2 regions of the Arthrobacter sp. GCM10027362 genome follow, and region 2 is predicted to be linked to the other one. Evidence: riboswitches for the same ligand, from Rfam matches in the RefSeq annotation. Region 2 holds a riboswitch; the other holds the start of a gene.

Region 1 (7,650 bases), on a different contig from region 2:
GAACCGCACACCTGGGCCAACGAAACGGATGAAGAGGCCGTGGTGGTCTGGACGCTGGTGCCGGCGGCCTCGCGCTGACGGGCCGGTCTTGACGGACGCCTCTCCCACATTTAGCCTGAGCAGCAACACTTGATGCATATCAGGCAACTTTTGCCACGGAGGGAACGGCCATGGAAGAACTTCGGATCGAGGCCAACGGACACCTGGGACCCATCGATTCGTCCCGCGTCCCGCGCTTTGCCGGGGCTGCGACGTTTGCGCGGCTGCCCCGGCTGGACCAGGTCAAGAAAGCGGACGTCGCCGTCGTGGGCGTGCCGTTCGACGCCGGGGTGTCCTACCGGCCGGGCGCCCGCTTCGGCGGCAACCACGTGCGCGAGGCCTCGCGGCTGCTGCGCCCGTACAACCCGGCCTGGGACGTGTCCCCGTTCGAGGCCGCGCAGGTAGCCGACGCCGGCGACATGGCGGTGAACCCGTTCAACATCCATGAGGCGATCGAGACGATCCAGGCCAACGCCCTGGAGCTGACCGCGGGCGGGACCAGGCTGGTCACCCTGGGCGGGGACCACACCATCGCCCTGCCGCTGCTGCGGGCCGCGGCCGAGCGCGCCGGGTCCCCGGTGGCCATGCTGCACTTCGACGCCCACCTGGACACCTGGGACACCTACTTCGGCGCCGAATACACCCACGGCACCCCGTTCCGCCGGGCCTTCGAGGAAGGCATCCTGGACACCGAGGCCATCTGCCACGTCGGCACCCGCGGCCCGCTCTACGGCAAGAAGGACCTCGACGACGACCACCGCTTCGGCTTCGGGATCGTCACCAGCGCCGATGTGTACTACCAGGGCGTGGCCGAGACCGTGGCCAAACTGCGGGAGCGGATCGGGGACCGGCCGCTGTATGTGTCCGTGGACATCGACGTGCTCGATCCGGCGCACGCCCCGGGCACCGGCACTCCGGAAGCCGGCGGGATCACCAGCCGGGAACTGCTGGAGATCCTGCGCGGGCTGCGCGGACTGGACCTGGTCGGCGCGGACGTGGTGGAGGTCGCCCCGGCCTACGACCACGCCGAGATCACCGGCGTGGCCGCCAGCCACACCGCCTACGAGCTGGTCACCCTGCTGGCCGACAACACCGTCCCCGGCGACCGCCACGGCCAGGCCACCGGCTACGCGCCCCAGTCCCTGGACCGCCGGCCTGCGGCTGCCGTCTCCGCGGGCCGGGACGAGCAGGAGAGCTTCGAGTGACGGCCCGGGAATCCGGCGCCCGGCGCAACGGCGGGGACCTCGTCGTCGAAACCCTCGGCGCCCTGGGCGCGACGACGGTGTTCGGCATCCCGGGCCAGCACGCCCTGGGCCTGTTCGACGCGCTCTCCCGGTCCACGCTGCGTTTTGTCTCCTCGCGCGTTGAGAACAACTCGGCCTTTGCCGCCGACGGGTTCTCCCGGGCCACCGGCGAGGTCGGCGTGCTGTTCCTCTCCACCGGCCCCGGGGCGCTGACCGCGCTGGCCGGGCTGCAGGAGGCCTACGCCACCGGCGTGCCGATGGTGGTGGTGGCCAGCCAGGTCCCGCTGGAGGGACTGGGCGCGCGGCGCAAGGGCATGCTGCACCAGCTCGACGACCAGAAGGCCTCGGCCGCCAACGTCACCAAGAGCCAGCGGCTGATCCTGCACGCCTCCGGCATTCCCTCGGCCATCCAGGACGCCTGGACCGAGGCCGTCTCCTCGCCCGCAGGCCCGGTCTGGATCGAGATCCCGCAGAACGTGCTGCTGGACCCGGTGATCGTGCCGCCGGTGGAGGACGCGCTCGCCGAAGCGGCGGACAATCCGCCGCGCACCGAGCTGGTCAAGGAGGCGGTGAAGTGGCTCGCCGCCGCCGAGCGCCCGGCCATCATCGCCGGCGGCGGGACCCGGCGGGGCAAAGCCGAACCGCAGCTGCTGTCGCTGGCCGAAAAGCTGCGCGCCCCGGTGGTCTGCACCCCCGGCGGCAAGGGCGCCTTCCCCTGGAACCACGAGCTGTCCCTGCAGTCCTGGATCGAGGACCGGTACACCACCGAGATCCTGGAAGACGCCGACGTGCTCCTGGTGATTGGCTCTTCGCTCGGGGAGGTCACCAGCAACTACTTCACGATGGAGCCGCGCGGGCGGATCATCCAGATCGACGCCGAGCCGCGGGTGCTCGAAGCCAACCGGCCGGCACTGGGAATCCGGGCCGACGCCGGCCAGGCGCTGGCAGCGCTGGACACGGCCCTCGACGCGGCACCGGCGGGCACACCGGCGGCCAACTGGCACGGCGTGCCTCCGGAGGCGCTGGTCAAGGAGACCCTGGCCAGGATCCAAGCCCGCCTCGACAGCCAGGACCTGGCAGCCGAACGCCGGTTCATGGCGGAGATCCGCGAGGCGGTGCCCGACGACATGCAGACCTTCTGGGACATGACCATCGCCGCCTACTGGGCCTGGAGCTGCTGGGATGCCCGCGGCGGCCAGTTCCACTCCGCCCAAGGCGCCGGCGGACTCGGCTTCGGCTTCCCCGGGGCCATCGGCGGCGCCGTCGGGCTGGCCGCCCGGGACCGGCCCGCGCGCGTGCTGGCGGTCTCCGGCGACGGTTCGGCGATGTACTCGATCAGCGAACTGGCCACGGTGCGCCAGCACAACCTGCCGGTCACCTGGCTGATTGTCGACGACGGCGGCTACGGCATCCTGCGCGAATACATGGTGGCGGCCTTCGGCAAGGCCACCGCCACCGACCTGGCGCGGCCGGACTTCGTGCGGCTGGCCGAGTCCTTCGGTGTCCCGGCCCGCCGGGTGAAGCCGGCGGAAGTGGGCCCGGCACTGACCGAGGCACTCGCGGCTGACGGGCCGAACGTCGTTGTGGTCGAAGCCCGGCTGAAGATGTTCGCCCCCACGCACATCCAGCCGTAGGGACCGCGGTTGGCGCCTGCGGGCCTTCCGCCGCCCGCTCCACCCGCTACACTGCATTCAGGCGGCGCTCCCGCCGCCTGAATGCGGCCGTCTAGCCCAACGGGGGTACCATGTCCGATCAGACGCCCCGGCCCGAAGATCCCGGGGCCGGTGATCCGTACGGCGGCAGGGAGGGCAACCGCGCCGGTACCGGTCCTGGTGCCGGGCAGCCTTGGGACCAGGTGCACTCCGCTCCCTACGGGACACCCCCGGCCCCGCCGGCCTATGGACCGCCGGGCTACGCGACGCCGGACTACGGCTACCAGGCCCGGCCGAAGTCCGGCCTGGCCGTCACGGCGCTGGTGCTGGGCATCGTTGCGGTCGTTTTCGCCCTGATCCCGGTCATCGGCATGCTCAGCCTGATCCTCGGGCTGCTCGCCCTGGTCTTCGGCATCGTTGCGCTGGTGCAGCGGCAGAAGAAGTCGCTGGCGGTGTCCGGCATGGTGCTCGGCGTGCTGGGTATCCTCATCGCCGGGGCGGTCACGGCGTTCCTGACCTACTTTGTGGTCCGGACAATGGGGGACCACACCGTCAGGTACCGGGTGACGACCAGCGCGCCGGCCACCGTCACCTACTTCAACGGCAGCCAGACCGTGGACCGGCAGGTCAGCGGCAACTGGGAGGAAGAGTTCCGCTACACCGGCCTGCCGATCGGGGCGGTCACGGTTTCCGTGCCGGACGGCCATGCCAGCTGCGAGGTCGTCCTGGACGGGCAGCGGATCTCCAGCAATGCCGGCAACGGGCGCGTCGAGTGCATTTCGGCTGGTCCGGGGGACCAGGGCCGCCGCTGACGCGCCCGCCCGCGGGCACGCGTCGGCGCACTTTCAGGCGCGGGCGAGTCCACCGAGCCTGCTGCCGGCGAATGCGTCCAGCAGCGCCGCGGGGCTGGCGTAGATTTCGACGGCGCCGGCCTCCCGCAGTTCGGCCTCGCTGGTGGCGCCGCAGGTCAGGCCGATGGTTGGGATCTTGAGTTCGGCGGCGGCGAGGACGTCCCAGACGGCGTCGCCGACGAAGACCGCGCCGGCGGCCTGCAGGCCGCCGGCCCGCAGCGCGGCCTCGAGGATGTCCGGGGCCGGCTTGCTCCGCTTGGCATCGGAGGAACTGGTCGCGGCCGCCAGCCAGGCATCGGCGTCGACCACGCGGCGCAGCACCGCCAGCTCTTCCTGCCTGGCCGAACTGGCCAGGACGGTCCCCAGGCCCGCCTCGGCGCAGCGCCGGATCAGGTCCCGGGCGCCGTCGAGCGGGCGCAGCGACGGCCAGAAGGTGGAAAAGACCGCCGTATGGGTTTCCTCCAGCAGCCCGTCATCCTCCGCATTGCGATGATTGCCCAGCAGGTGGGCGATCAGCCTCCTGCCGCCCATGCCCACGGCACGGTGGATGGAGGCCATCGGGATGTCATGGCCGCACCGGCGGAAGGCCTGCCACCAGGCCAGCGTGTGCAGGTAGTTCGAGTCCACCAGCGTTCCGTCGACGTCGAAGAGGACGCCGCGCTTGCGGTCGGACTGCTGCTCCATGGCTGCTTCCTTTCGATCGGCGGTCCGCTACCGCGGCTGGGGGATCCGGGCATCCGGAGCCTGCGCCCCGCCCAGGAAGGCGATCAGCCGCTCCTCAAGCGGGGCCAGGTCCGAGGTTTTCTTCAGTTCGCACTCCCAGACGGTCAGCACGTCCCAGCCCGCCTCCCGCAACGCGGCATTGGCGGCGGCGTCCCGTTCCGCGCTCCGGGCGCGCTTTGCCTCCCAAAACTCCACGTTGGACGAGGGCCCGTGCCGGCCCACCCTGCAGTCGTGCAGGTGCCAGAAGCAGCCGTTGACAAAAATGACTTTCCGCCGCCCGGCGAAGACCAGATCCGGCTTGCCCGGCAGCGTGCTGCCTGCGGCACTGCCATGCAGGCGGTAGCGGAAGCCCCGGGCATGCAGCAGCCGGCGCACCACCAGTTCCGGCTTCGTGTCCTTGCCACGGATCCGGGACATGTTCGCGCTGCGCTGCTCGGGCGTGAACACATCGGCCATGGTCCAAGTCTATGGGCCAGCCCACGCGGGCGGGGCAGGCAGGCCTTGACAAGGCCTCCGCCCCAGGTCCTCTGTAGAAGGTACCCATCCGGAACCGAAGCCAATCATGCTGGAGGAGGCGGGAACGATGGTTTTTGCGTTCAGCCAGGACCTGCCCGTGGACGACGACACCTACCGGCGGGTCGTGGAAGCCATGGGGACGGAGCCCTTCGACGGACTCATCCTGCACCTGTGCATGCGCAAGGACAGCGGCGGACTGCGCTATATCGACGTGTGGGAATCCGAGGAGCAATGCAACGCTGCCTACGCACAGCGGATCCGTCCGGCGGTGGAGCGGGTCCTCGGCGGCCGGCGGCCGGCCACGGAGCCGGAGGCGGCTCCGCTTGAGGTGGTGGATCTCAGGGGCAAGGTCGTCGGCGCCCGGATTGTCGGTGAGGCGGCACCGACGCGTCAACCGCCCTACCCCGATCCCGGTTAGGCCCTCACGTAGTCGTGCGGCTCGAGCACGTACTTGGCCGCGGCGCCGGCGTCGAACTCGGCGTAGCCGCGCGGGGCGTCCTCGAGCGGGATGGCGCCGGCCTTGGCGAACTCCACGTCCGGGCCGGTCCCGACCACCTCGCCGGTGATCTCATGCCCCAGGACCAAATCCGCCGGGGCGGTGGTGCGGCCGCGCACCATGTGCCGGTCCGAGCCGCAGATGTTCGTCGCCACCGTCCGCGGGATGGCCCCGTGCGGGACCCTGCGCCCGACGTTGGCGGGGCTGACTCCGGGGCCGTCCCTGAGTTCGAAGGTCGGGTAGCCGGTGTCGATGGCCTCCCCGGTCCCGGGTTCCTTGTCGGCAACGGCCCTGTTTCCGCTCATGGGCGGATCCTCCCCGGCCCTGTGCGGAGCATGGGCGATGGCTCGGCCAACTGCGGCGCATTTCACGCTAGCCCGGATCGGATGACGCGGCCAGAGAGGCCGCCCTTGGGGCGGGATGCGGGGATCCGCCGCGGCGGGCGCCGGGCCAGGTCTTAGAGCCAGCCCTTCGGGTCGACTGCCTTGCCCTTGAGCATGACCTCGAAATGCAGGTGGCAGCCGGTGGAGTTGCCGGTGGTGCCCAGATCGGCGATCTTCTGGCCCTGGGCCACCTGCTGTCCCTGACGCACGCCAATGGCCTGGAGATGGTTGTAGGTGGTCTTTACACCGCTGCCGTGGTCGACCACAATGCGGTTGCCGTATCCATAGGGGCTCGAGGACGCCTCGACTACCTTTCCGGCCTTGGCCGCCGTGACCGGCGTACCGCAGGGATGGGCGAAGTCCAGGCCGTTGTGGAATTCACCGGGAGCGCCCGTGACCGGGTTGATCCGATGGCCGAATCCGGAACTGGTGTTCATTTTCTTCACGGGTGCCGCCAGGCGGGCGCCGCTGGCCGGTTTGGCGGCAGCAGCCTTGCTGGCGACGGAAGAACGGTCGAAAGCCAGCTTCTGCTCCGCCGGGACGCTGACATCAACCGGGGTCATGGCGGCGGCCCGGGCCCCGGGCAGGCCCGAGACCTGGTGCTGCCCCTGGGCCGTGGCCGGGGGGAGCGCGGCGGCTGCAATCATGCCGGCCGCGGCTGCGGCCAGTCCGGCGAAGTTGCCCAACCGCCTCATCGGCGAAGGAGCCTTGTGGGCGCGGTGGCGCCCGCGGGCAGACGAATGCCTGATCAAGGGGGGATCCTCTCTACACGCCTGCGAAGTTAGCTGTCGGATTCGAGAGAGAGTTCGTCTCGGCCAAGTCAGCAGGCGGCGAGCAGGCCGCATCCGCGCTGACGGGCTTCACCCCAAGGCGCCAATGACGCCGACGGTGGTTCCTCCACCCCTGTCCGTGTGTTCTTTGGGCTGGTACGTTGACAGGGTTCGGCGGACGGACCAGGCTGATACCCGCCATGGGGTGTCATTGCAAGCAAATTTACCGAAACGACACGAATCGTTACAAATTTGGAATGGGTGTCTTTGGTCACTAATCCGGCTCAGCCAGCCAGCCAGGCGGGGCTCCGGCCGGAAACCGGATTGCGCTCGCCGGCTGTCACCGGCGTTCCAGCCGGGAAATAAGCCCGGCGGCGGTGCTGGAGCCGCTCCTGCATCCCGGGGGAGGGAAAGCCCGGCTTTCGGAGCCGTTTGCAGCGGCTGCAGGCGGCCACAAAGTTTTCCATGGTGGTGGATCCACCGCCGGACCAGGGATGGAAATGGAGGCCGCGCGTGGCAGCCCGGGGGCACCGGCGCCCGCGTCCGGCCTCCAGTTCGCAGCTGCCGCCGGCGCGGTCCAGTCCTTCGCGGCACTGTTCCTTGCTGAAGTGCCGCCGCGGATCCCTGCGCCGCCTGTCCTGCGAGTTTTGCCTAAGGGTGGCCAGGCCCAGGCCGGCCAGCAGCAGCGCAGGCGGAACGATATTGGCTGGCGGGTATGGTGGCGCTCCGGACCCGCCGGTTGCCGTTGCCGTCAGCAGGCTGGCTCCCAGCCAGGTCGCTGCCAGAACGGCAAGCCAGCGCAGGCCCAGCCGCAACCGGTAGATGCGCCCAAGGTCGGTCATGAATCTTCCCCCAACTTCATGTGCTGCCCGGGACTGCCGGGTGTCAGAGTGCCGCGGCGCCGGCTTCCGCGGTGGCCTGGTCCTCTCGCCGCTGCCGCCGATGGTCCCAGCCACCGTGCCGTTGCGGCCGATCG
Region 2 (6,624 bases):
ACCACCGCCAGCGGTTCATATCCAGCGTTCAGAACGAGTGTGCGCATCGCACATTCCTCTTCGTCTGCCCAGGCCCGGGGCCTGCGTGGATCGCACGTCCCGGCCGTGGCTGTTCGAACTGACAGAGCCAGAGTAAATCCACCCATGCCCGCGGCGCCAACATTTCATTCCCACAGGCAAATGTGTCGCACCTCTATTAACGGGCATGAACGGGGTCCATTAATAGAGGTGCGACGGGCGGAGGCGGGTCCGAAAACGGACAAGGACCCGCCGCCCCTTCCGAGGCAGCGGGTCCTTGCGGACGGATTTAGCGGGACGGCCGGATGAAGACCGGGCCGGAACCGATGTAGGCGTCGGCCAGCACGGTGGTGTAGCCGGTCCAGCCGCCGTGGACGGCCTGGCCGTTGCCCACGTAGATGGCGATGTGGGGAACACCCGCGCCGGCGTCGTCATAGTAGATCAGGTCGCCCGGCTGCGGGGTGGAAACCTGGGTGCCGTAGGCGAAGAACTGCGCGGGGGCCAGGTCGCCGACGGAAATGCCGACCTGGCGCAGGGCGTTCTCGACCATGGCGGTGCAGTCCTGGGAGACGCCGATCTGGCCGTAGGCCGCGGCCACGAGGGAGGCACCCAGACCGCTGGCGGCAGCCTCGGCCTTGGCGGCCGGCTTCTCCACCGACGCTGCCTGAACGTTTGACCCGACGCCGGCCTCGGGCTGGGCGGCCTGTTCGGTCGCGCCAACATTGGCATCAACAGTGGCATCAACAGTGGTCTCGGCTGCGACCTCGACAACAGGCTCGGGGGCAGGGGTGGAGGTCACGCCCGCGCGCTCGAACTTGAGCTTGACGTTGGAGGCCTTGACGGTCTCGACCTGGATCCGGGTGGGGGCGGAGGATCCGGCCTGCACGGCCTTATGCTCGCCGCCGGCCTGTGCGGGAGCACCGACGGTCAGGACCAGCCCGGTAGCGGCGGCAATGACGGCGGCCTGGCGGCCAACGGATCCGGCGCTGGAGGAGACAGCCTTGGACATTGTCTCCAGCGGGTTGGTGTGGACAGGAGCCGCCCGATGGCGGCCCGCGGTGGTGCTCTTGGACACGGCTGATTACCTCTCCCCATGCCTACGAGGTGAGCTGTCGGGTTCGGATGGGAGTCACCCGGCCGCCGGACGCCTTCGCAATAAACCGAAGGTCCTGGCGACTTAACCCCTAGGGCTTCCGGGAAGCCCGCTAAGTGGGTCCCCCGCCTCTGCCGTGCGTTGGTTGCGAACGGACTTCGGATGGCGGCAGAGCTCGGCAATCCACCCGAAGGTGCCAGGCCCATCTCGGCCTGGCACGAGTTAGACGGTATACGATTTCTTCCAGCAAGTCACATTCCGATCACGGATCGGCGTGTCTTTGGTAACGAAGGTCACAGCCAGGACTTGGGGTCGACCATCTTGCCGTCGACGACGACCTCGAAATGCAGGTGGCAGCCGGTCGAATTGCCGGTGGTGCCGCTTTCGGCAATCAGGTCCCCGCGGGAGACCTTGGCGCCCTGCCGGGTGCTGATGCTCGTCAGATGGTTGTAGGTGGTCTCCAGGCCGTTGCCGTGGTCGATCACCACGCGGTTGCCGTACATGTCGACCCAGCCGGCGGATTTAATCGTTCCACCGGCGGCGGCATGCACGGGCGTGCCGCAGGGCACCCCATAGTCCTGGCCGGTATGCATCTCGCCGGCAGCGCCGGTGACCGGATTGATTCGCATGCCGAAGGGGGAGGTCATTTTCATGGCATCCATGGGCTGGGCCAGCGTGCCCTTGCTGCTGGTCGCCTCGACCTCGCCGCCGGAAGCCACCATGATCTGCTCGAGTTTGGCGTCCGCGTCGATATCGCTGGAAAGTCCGGAACGCTGGTAGTCCACCTTGACCTCCGCCGCGGCGGTGACCGCCGGGGACGAGGATCCCGGGACACCGGAGGCGCCCGCCGTCGTGGGCAGGGCCACGGTCAGCGCCATGCCGGAGACGGCTGCCACCAGGGCCGCCTTGTGGCCCAGCTCCCGGGCGGCCATTGCCAACGGGGAACGGGCCGGCTCGGCTGCACGACGGCGCCCCGCCTGTCCCGTACGCGGCCGCGCCTTAGCTGCCGGGGCGGCCGAACGACGGCGCCCCGAGGCTTTGTGTTCTGACAAAAGTCTTCCCTCTCCTGTGCGCCTGCGAAGTTAGCTGTCGGATTCGGGTCAGAAGAAAAACCCGGCTGCGCCCATGCGTCATCGGCCCCGGAGAGGATCTCCGTAGGACCGGTGTCGTATCGGCGCGGCTTCACCCCGAGGCAGCCGGGCTTCGGCCGGCTGCCGTATGTGGGTCCTCCGCCCCTGCCACCGCGGAACCTGTCGTTCCGCTGGCAGGGTTCGGCTGCGGAACAGGTAACGCCAATGTCTCGGCGCCGCAACCAACTATAGGGGCAAGGTGGAAGGCAGTAATAATCCCGTTATGTAAAAGATTCGTTTCAGGGCTCCGGCCGCGCAATCCCGCGGCTCCCGGACCCGGCCAGGCCGTCCCGCGGCGTGTCGGAAGGCCTAGCCGAGGGTAACGAAGATGTGGGCGGCCACCTCGGGCGGCAGCTCCAGCGCGCCCTCGACGCCCGGCACGCGCACGGAAATGTACTCCCCCACCGCCTCGAGCGCCAGTTCGGCCCCGGGCTTCAACCCGCCCTCTTCGAGCTGCTGCAGCAGTTCGGGGTCCACCTGGATCGGCTCGGCCAGCCGGGCAATGACCACCTGCTGTCCCGGCGTGTAATGCTTCATGGCCTCGGTGAGATTAACCACACCTTCCCCGAAGACGGCCGCCGGCTGCCCGCCCAAGGCTTCCAGCCCGGGAATCGGATTCCCGTACGGGGAGACCTCGGGTTTGCCCAGCAGTTCGTAAAGCCGCTGTTCGACCCGCTCGCTCATGACATGCTCCCAGCGGCACGCTTCATCGTGCACGTAGGCCCAGTCCAGCCCGATCACATCGGAGAGCAGCCGCTCGGCCAGCCGGTGCTTTCGCATCACTTCGGTGGCCCGCTGGCGGCCCTGTTCGGTCAATTCCAAGTGCCGGTCCCCGGTGACCACCACGAGCCCGTCGCGTTCCATCCGGCCGATCGTCTGGGAGACGGTGGGACCGGAGTGGCGCAGGCGCTCGGCAATCCGGGCCCGCAGCGCGACGATGTTCTCCTCTTCCAACTCGAGGATGGTACGCAGGTACATCTCGGTGGTGTCGATGAGATCGGTCACGGAATCCTTACTCCTTGGTTTTGCCAGGGCCTCCTTGGTTCTTGCCAGGGCGGCACATTCCCCGTCCCAAGCCTAACCGCTGCGCCCGAGCACAGCACAAACGCGGTGCCGGCACGATGCAAACGGAGCGGAGCCCCCTCAGGTCACCGGCTAACGGCCCCGCCGGCAACTGAGGCAGAATTAACGGTGGTTCGACCGCGGATCAGTGCGGCGAACCACCGCAGCGATCCGACGAGCCAGCAGTGCCCCCTGCTAGGAAGAGTTACTCATGAGCGAGCCCCAGTCCATTCGCATCCCCGCCGACCTGCTGCCCGAGGACGGGCGCTTCGGTGCCGGCCCGTCCAAGGTCCGCCCGGAGCAGATCGACGCCCTGGTCGCCGCGGGCAAGAACCTGCTGGGCACCTCCCACCGGCAGGCGCCGGTGAAGAACCTCGTCGGCAGCGTGCGCGAGGGGCTGAAGGAGTTCTTCAAGGCGCCCGGGGGCTACGAGGTCATCCTCGGCGTCGGCGGTTCCACCGCCTTCTGGGACGTGGCCACCTTCGGACTGGTCGAGCGCAAGGCCCAGCACCTGTCCTTCGGCGAGTTCAGCTCCAAGTTCGCCAAGGCCACCAACAACGCCCCGTTCCTGGATCAGTCCACCATTATTGAGTCGGAAACCGGCAGCAGGCCCGAGCCGCAGGCCGAGGCCGGCGTCGATGTCTACGCCTGGGCCCAGAACGAGACCTCCACCGGCGTGGCCGCTCCGGTCAGGCGCGTGGACGGGGCCGACGACGGCGCGCTGCTGCTGATCGACGCGACCTCCGCCGCCGGCGGCCTGGACGTGGACCTGGCCGAGTCCGATGTCTACTACTTCGCCCCGCAGAAGAACTTCGCCTCCGACGGCGGCCTGTGGCTGGGCATGTTCTCCCCGGCCGCACTGGAGCGCGCCGCCACGATCGGGGCGACGGACCGGTGGATCCCGGACTTCCTGAACCTGCAGACGGCGATCGACAACTCGCTGAAGAACCAGACCTACAACACGCCGGCGCTGGCCACCCTGGTCACCCTGAACAACCAGATCGAATGGCTCAATGCCAACGGCGGCCTGGAGTTCGCCGCCAAGCGGACCGCGGACTCCGCCGGCCGGGTCTACAGCTGGGCCGAGGCGTCCCCGGTGGCCAGCCCGTACGTGGCCAACCCGGAACACCGCTCCAATGTCATCGCCACGATCGATTTCGACGAGTCGGTGGACGCCGCCGCGGTGGCCAAGGCGCTGCGGGCCAACGGCGTCGTGGACGTGGAGCCGTACCGCAAGCTCGGCCGCAACCAGCTGCGCATCGCGACCTTCGTGGCCATCGAGCCGGACGATGTCAGCGCCCTGCTGGCCTGCATCGACTACGTGCTCAGCCAGCTCCACGGCTAAGGGCCGGGCACTCCCGCAAAGGATCAGGCCGAGGGCCCGCCCGGTGCATAAATGGCAGGGGCAGAAACCGCAGGGGCTCCGGTCCGGCTTCGTGCCGGACCGGAGCCCCTGCGTTAAGGTCTTGGCGTTCAGGCCGGAGGCAGCCGGCCGAATCGTGGCCTGCTAGGACGAAGCCTCGCCCGTGTCGCCCGTGTCCTCCGCGGACTCGTCCCGGAGCCCGGCCGCCCCGGTGTCCGTGCCGGAGCCGTCGCCGCCGGCCCCGGCGGGGGCATCGGCGGACTGCTGTCCGGCACCCGCTTCGGCGGCCGCAGCCTCCGTTTCGGGCCCAGCCTCCGGCTCAGGCACGTCCTCGGGCCGGATCCGGTCCGCCCACGGCACCCACTCCGGTGCGAGCAGGGAGTCTTCGGACGGCAGCAGGCCCACCTCGCAGACGGTGGCCGCCTTCCCGCGCGGCACCCGGGCCACGGTGGCATACCAGTGCCACCCCCGGTAACCGGCCAGCTTGGCTTCGAAACGATGCAGCACCAGCCGCTCCCCCTCCGCTGAGGCGGACACGTGGGCGCCGACCTGTTCGGCGGGGGCAATGGTGAGCACGCCCGCGCGGGCGCTGTCCACGGCCGCCGCCAGCACCGCATCCAGCTTGGGTATCCGGCGGCCGGCCGGGCGCCGCGGCGCAGCCGCCGCTGTGCCGGCTTCCGGTTCGATGAGATTCTCAGCCATTGATTCCCTTCCCGGGCCTAGGCGTCGAGGTCGTCGGCCACCCGGCGCAGCACCGCGGCCACCTTGGTGGCGTGGGACTTGTCCGGGTAACGGCCCTTGCGCAGCCCGTTGGAAATGCCGTCCAGGAGCTTGATGAGGTCCTCGACAATCACGGCCATGTCCTCGGCCGGCTTGCGGGTAGCCCGGACAATGGATGGTGCCGCCTCGAGGATCCGGACCGACAGCGCCTGCGCGCCGCGCTTGCCGGTGGCGATGCCGAATTCCATCCGCGTTCCCGACTTGACTTCCTTGACGCCCGCAGGCAGCGCGGACGCATGCAGGAACACCTCCTGCCCGTCATCCGTCGCCAGGAAACCGAAACCCTTGTCCGCGTCGAACCACTTAACCTTGCCGATAGGCACTTCTATTACCTCGTTCTACAGTTTCTGCAGTTCCCAAGTCCTGCATGCCTTCACGTTCTGTACGCCGGTTCCCGGGCCCGTCCGATTCCGCCGGCGCTTCACCCATCCGCTCCCGAGGCAGCCGAGGGCTGCCGGCAGCGCGGGTGCGCCCCGGCGGGGAAGTCCTTATCTAGATTAGCCTGTCCCGCCCGGCCATGGATCTTGCCGCGTCCTTTGCCGCGTTCCTGTCCGCTGTTAGCGTTATAGCCATGTCCGGCTCCGATCCTTCGCCCCGTCCTGCCCGATCCCCGGAATCCTCCCCGGCTGCCGCAGCTGCCACAGTGGCGGCCGTGGTGCTCTGCGCGGCGGGCCTGCTGAGCCTGGGCGCCGTCCTCGCGAATGCCTGGGCCGGAACTCCGGCGTGGACCGGATTCCCGTGGATCGCATTCTTCGGCCTGCCCGCGGCCTTCATCCTGATGCTCGGTCTTGTGGTGCGCAGCATCCGGCGGCGCCGCTCGCTGTAGGGATTGGGGCGCTCCCGGGGCTCCCGGACAGGGGTACGGTTAATCCGATGTCCTCCATCCGTGCCTTGGCCGACGACCTGGCCGCCCGCACCGACCAGCAGTTGCGGGCGCTGCTGGCCGCCCGGCCCGATTTGTGCCATCCCCCGGTGCCGGACTTTTCCGCGCTGGCCGCCCGCGCCTGTACCCGGATCAGTCTCCAGCGCACCCTCGAAAACGTGTCCCGGCCCCAGCTGGATGTGCTGGAGGCCGTGGTCCTGGCCAGCGATAAGGACGCCGGCCGGGCCGCGGACGCCACCACGCTGCAGCCGCTGCTGCGTCCGCCCTCCGGCCGTGCCACCCTCAGGCAGCTGGA

The links. Region 2 has a riboswitch for cyclic di-AMP ahead of ACFQ36_RS18750 (M23 family metallopeptidase). Riboswitches for the same ligand answer to the same signal wherever they lie in the genome.
Region 1: it holds a riboswitch for cyclic di-AMP, as region 2 does, so the genes downstream of both, ACFQ36_RS07650 (M23 family metallopeptidase) here and ACFQ36_RS18750 (M23 family metallopeptidase) in region 2, are expected to answer to the same signal.

Annotation. Positions count from the first base shown of each region.
Region 1 covers NZ_JBHTML010000034.1:6,309-13,958, forward strand. The annotation lists gene ACFQ36_RS07610 (helix-turn-helix domain-containing protein) at 1-78, shown strand, start outside; gene speB (agmatinase) at 171-1,244, shown strand; gene ACFQ36_RS07620 (thiamine pyrophosphate-binding protein) at 1,241-2,917, shown strand; gene ACFQ36_RS07625 (DUF4190 domain-containing protein) at 3,028-3,747, shown strand; gene ACFQ36_RS07630 (HAD family hydrolase) at 3,781-4,470, opposite strand; gene ACFQ36_RS07635 (very short patch repair endonuclease) at 4,498-4,965, opposite strand; gene ACFQ36_RS07640 (hypothetical protein) at 5,093-5,443, shown strand; partial or broken gene ACFQ36_RS07645 (alcohol dehydrogenase catalytic domain-containing protein) at 5,533-5,826, opposite strand; gene ACFQ36_RS07650 (M23 family metallopeptidase) at 5,979-6,599, opposite strand; cyclic di-AMP (ydaO/yuaA leader) riboswitch at 6,661-6,861, opposite strand.
Region 2 covers NZ_JBHTML010000183.1:674-7,297, forward strand. The annotation lists gene ACFQ36_RS18740 (HNH endonuclease) at 1-47, opposite strand, end outside; gene ACFQ36_RS18745 (C40 family peptidase) at 308-1,093, opposite strand; cyclic di-AMP (ydaO/yuaA leader) riboswitch at 1,099-1,268, opposite strand; gene ACFQ36_RS18750 (M23 family metallopeptidase) at 1,405-2,007, opposite strand; cyclic di-AMP (ydaO/yuaA leader) riboswitch at 2,168-2,398, opposite strand; gene ACFQ36_RS18755 (metal-dependent transcriptional regulator) at 2,551-3,246, opposite strand; gene serC (phosphoserine transaminase) at 3,515-4,648, shown strand; gene ACFQ36_RS18765 (DUF3027 domain-containing protein) at 4,811-5,368, opposite strand; gene ACFQ36_RS18770 (cold-shock protein) at 5,386-5,769, opposite strand; gene ACFQ36_RS18775 (hypothetical protein) at 6,090-6,272, shown strand; partial or broken gene ACFQ36_RS18780 (hypothetical protein) at 6,320-6,624, shown strand, end outside.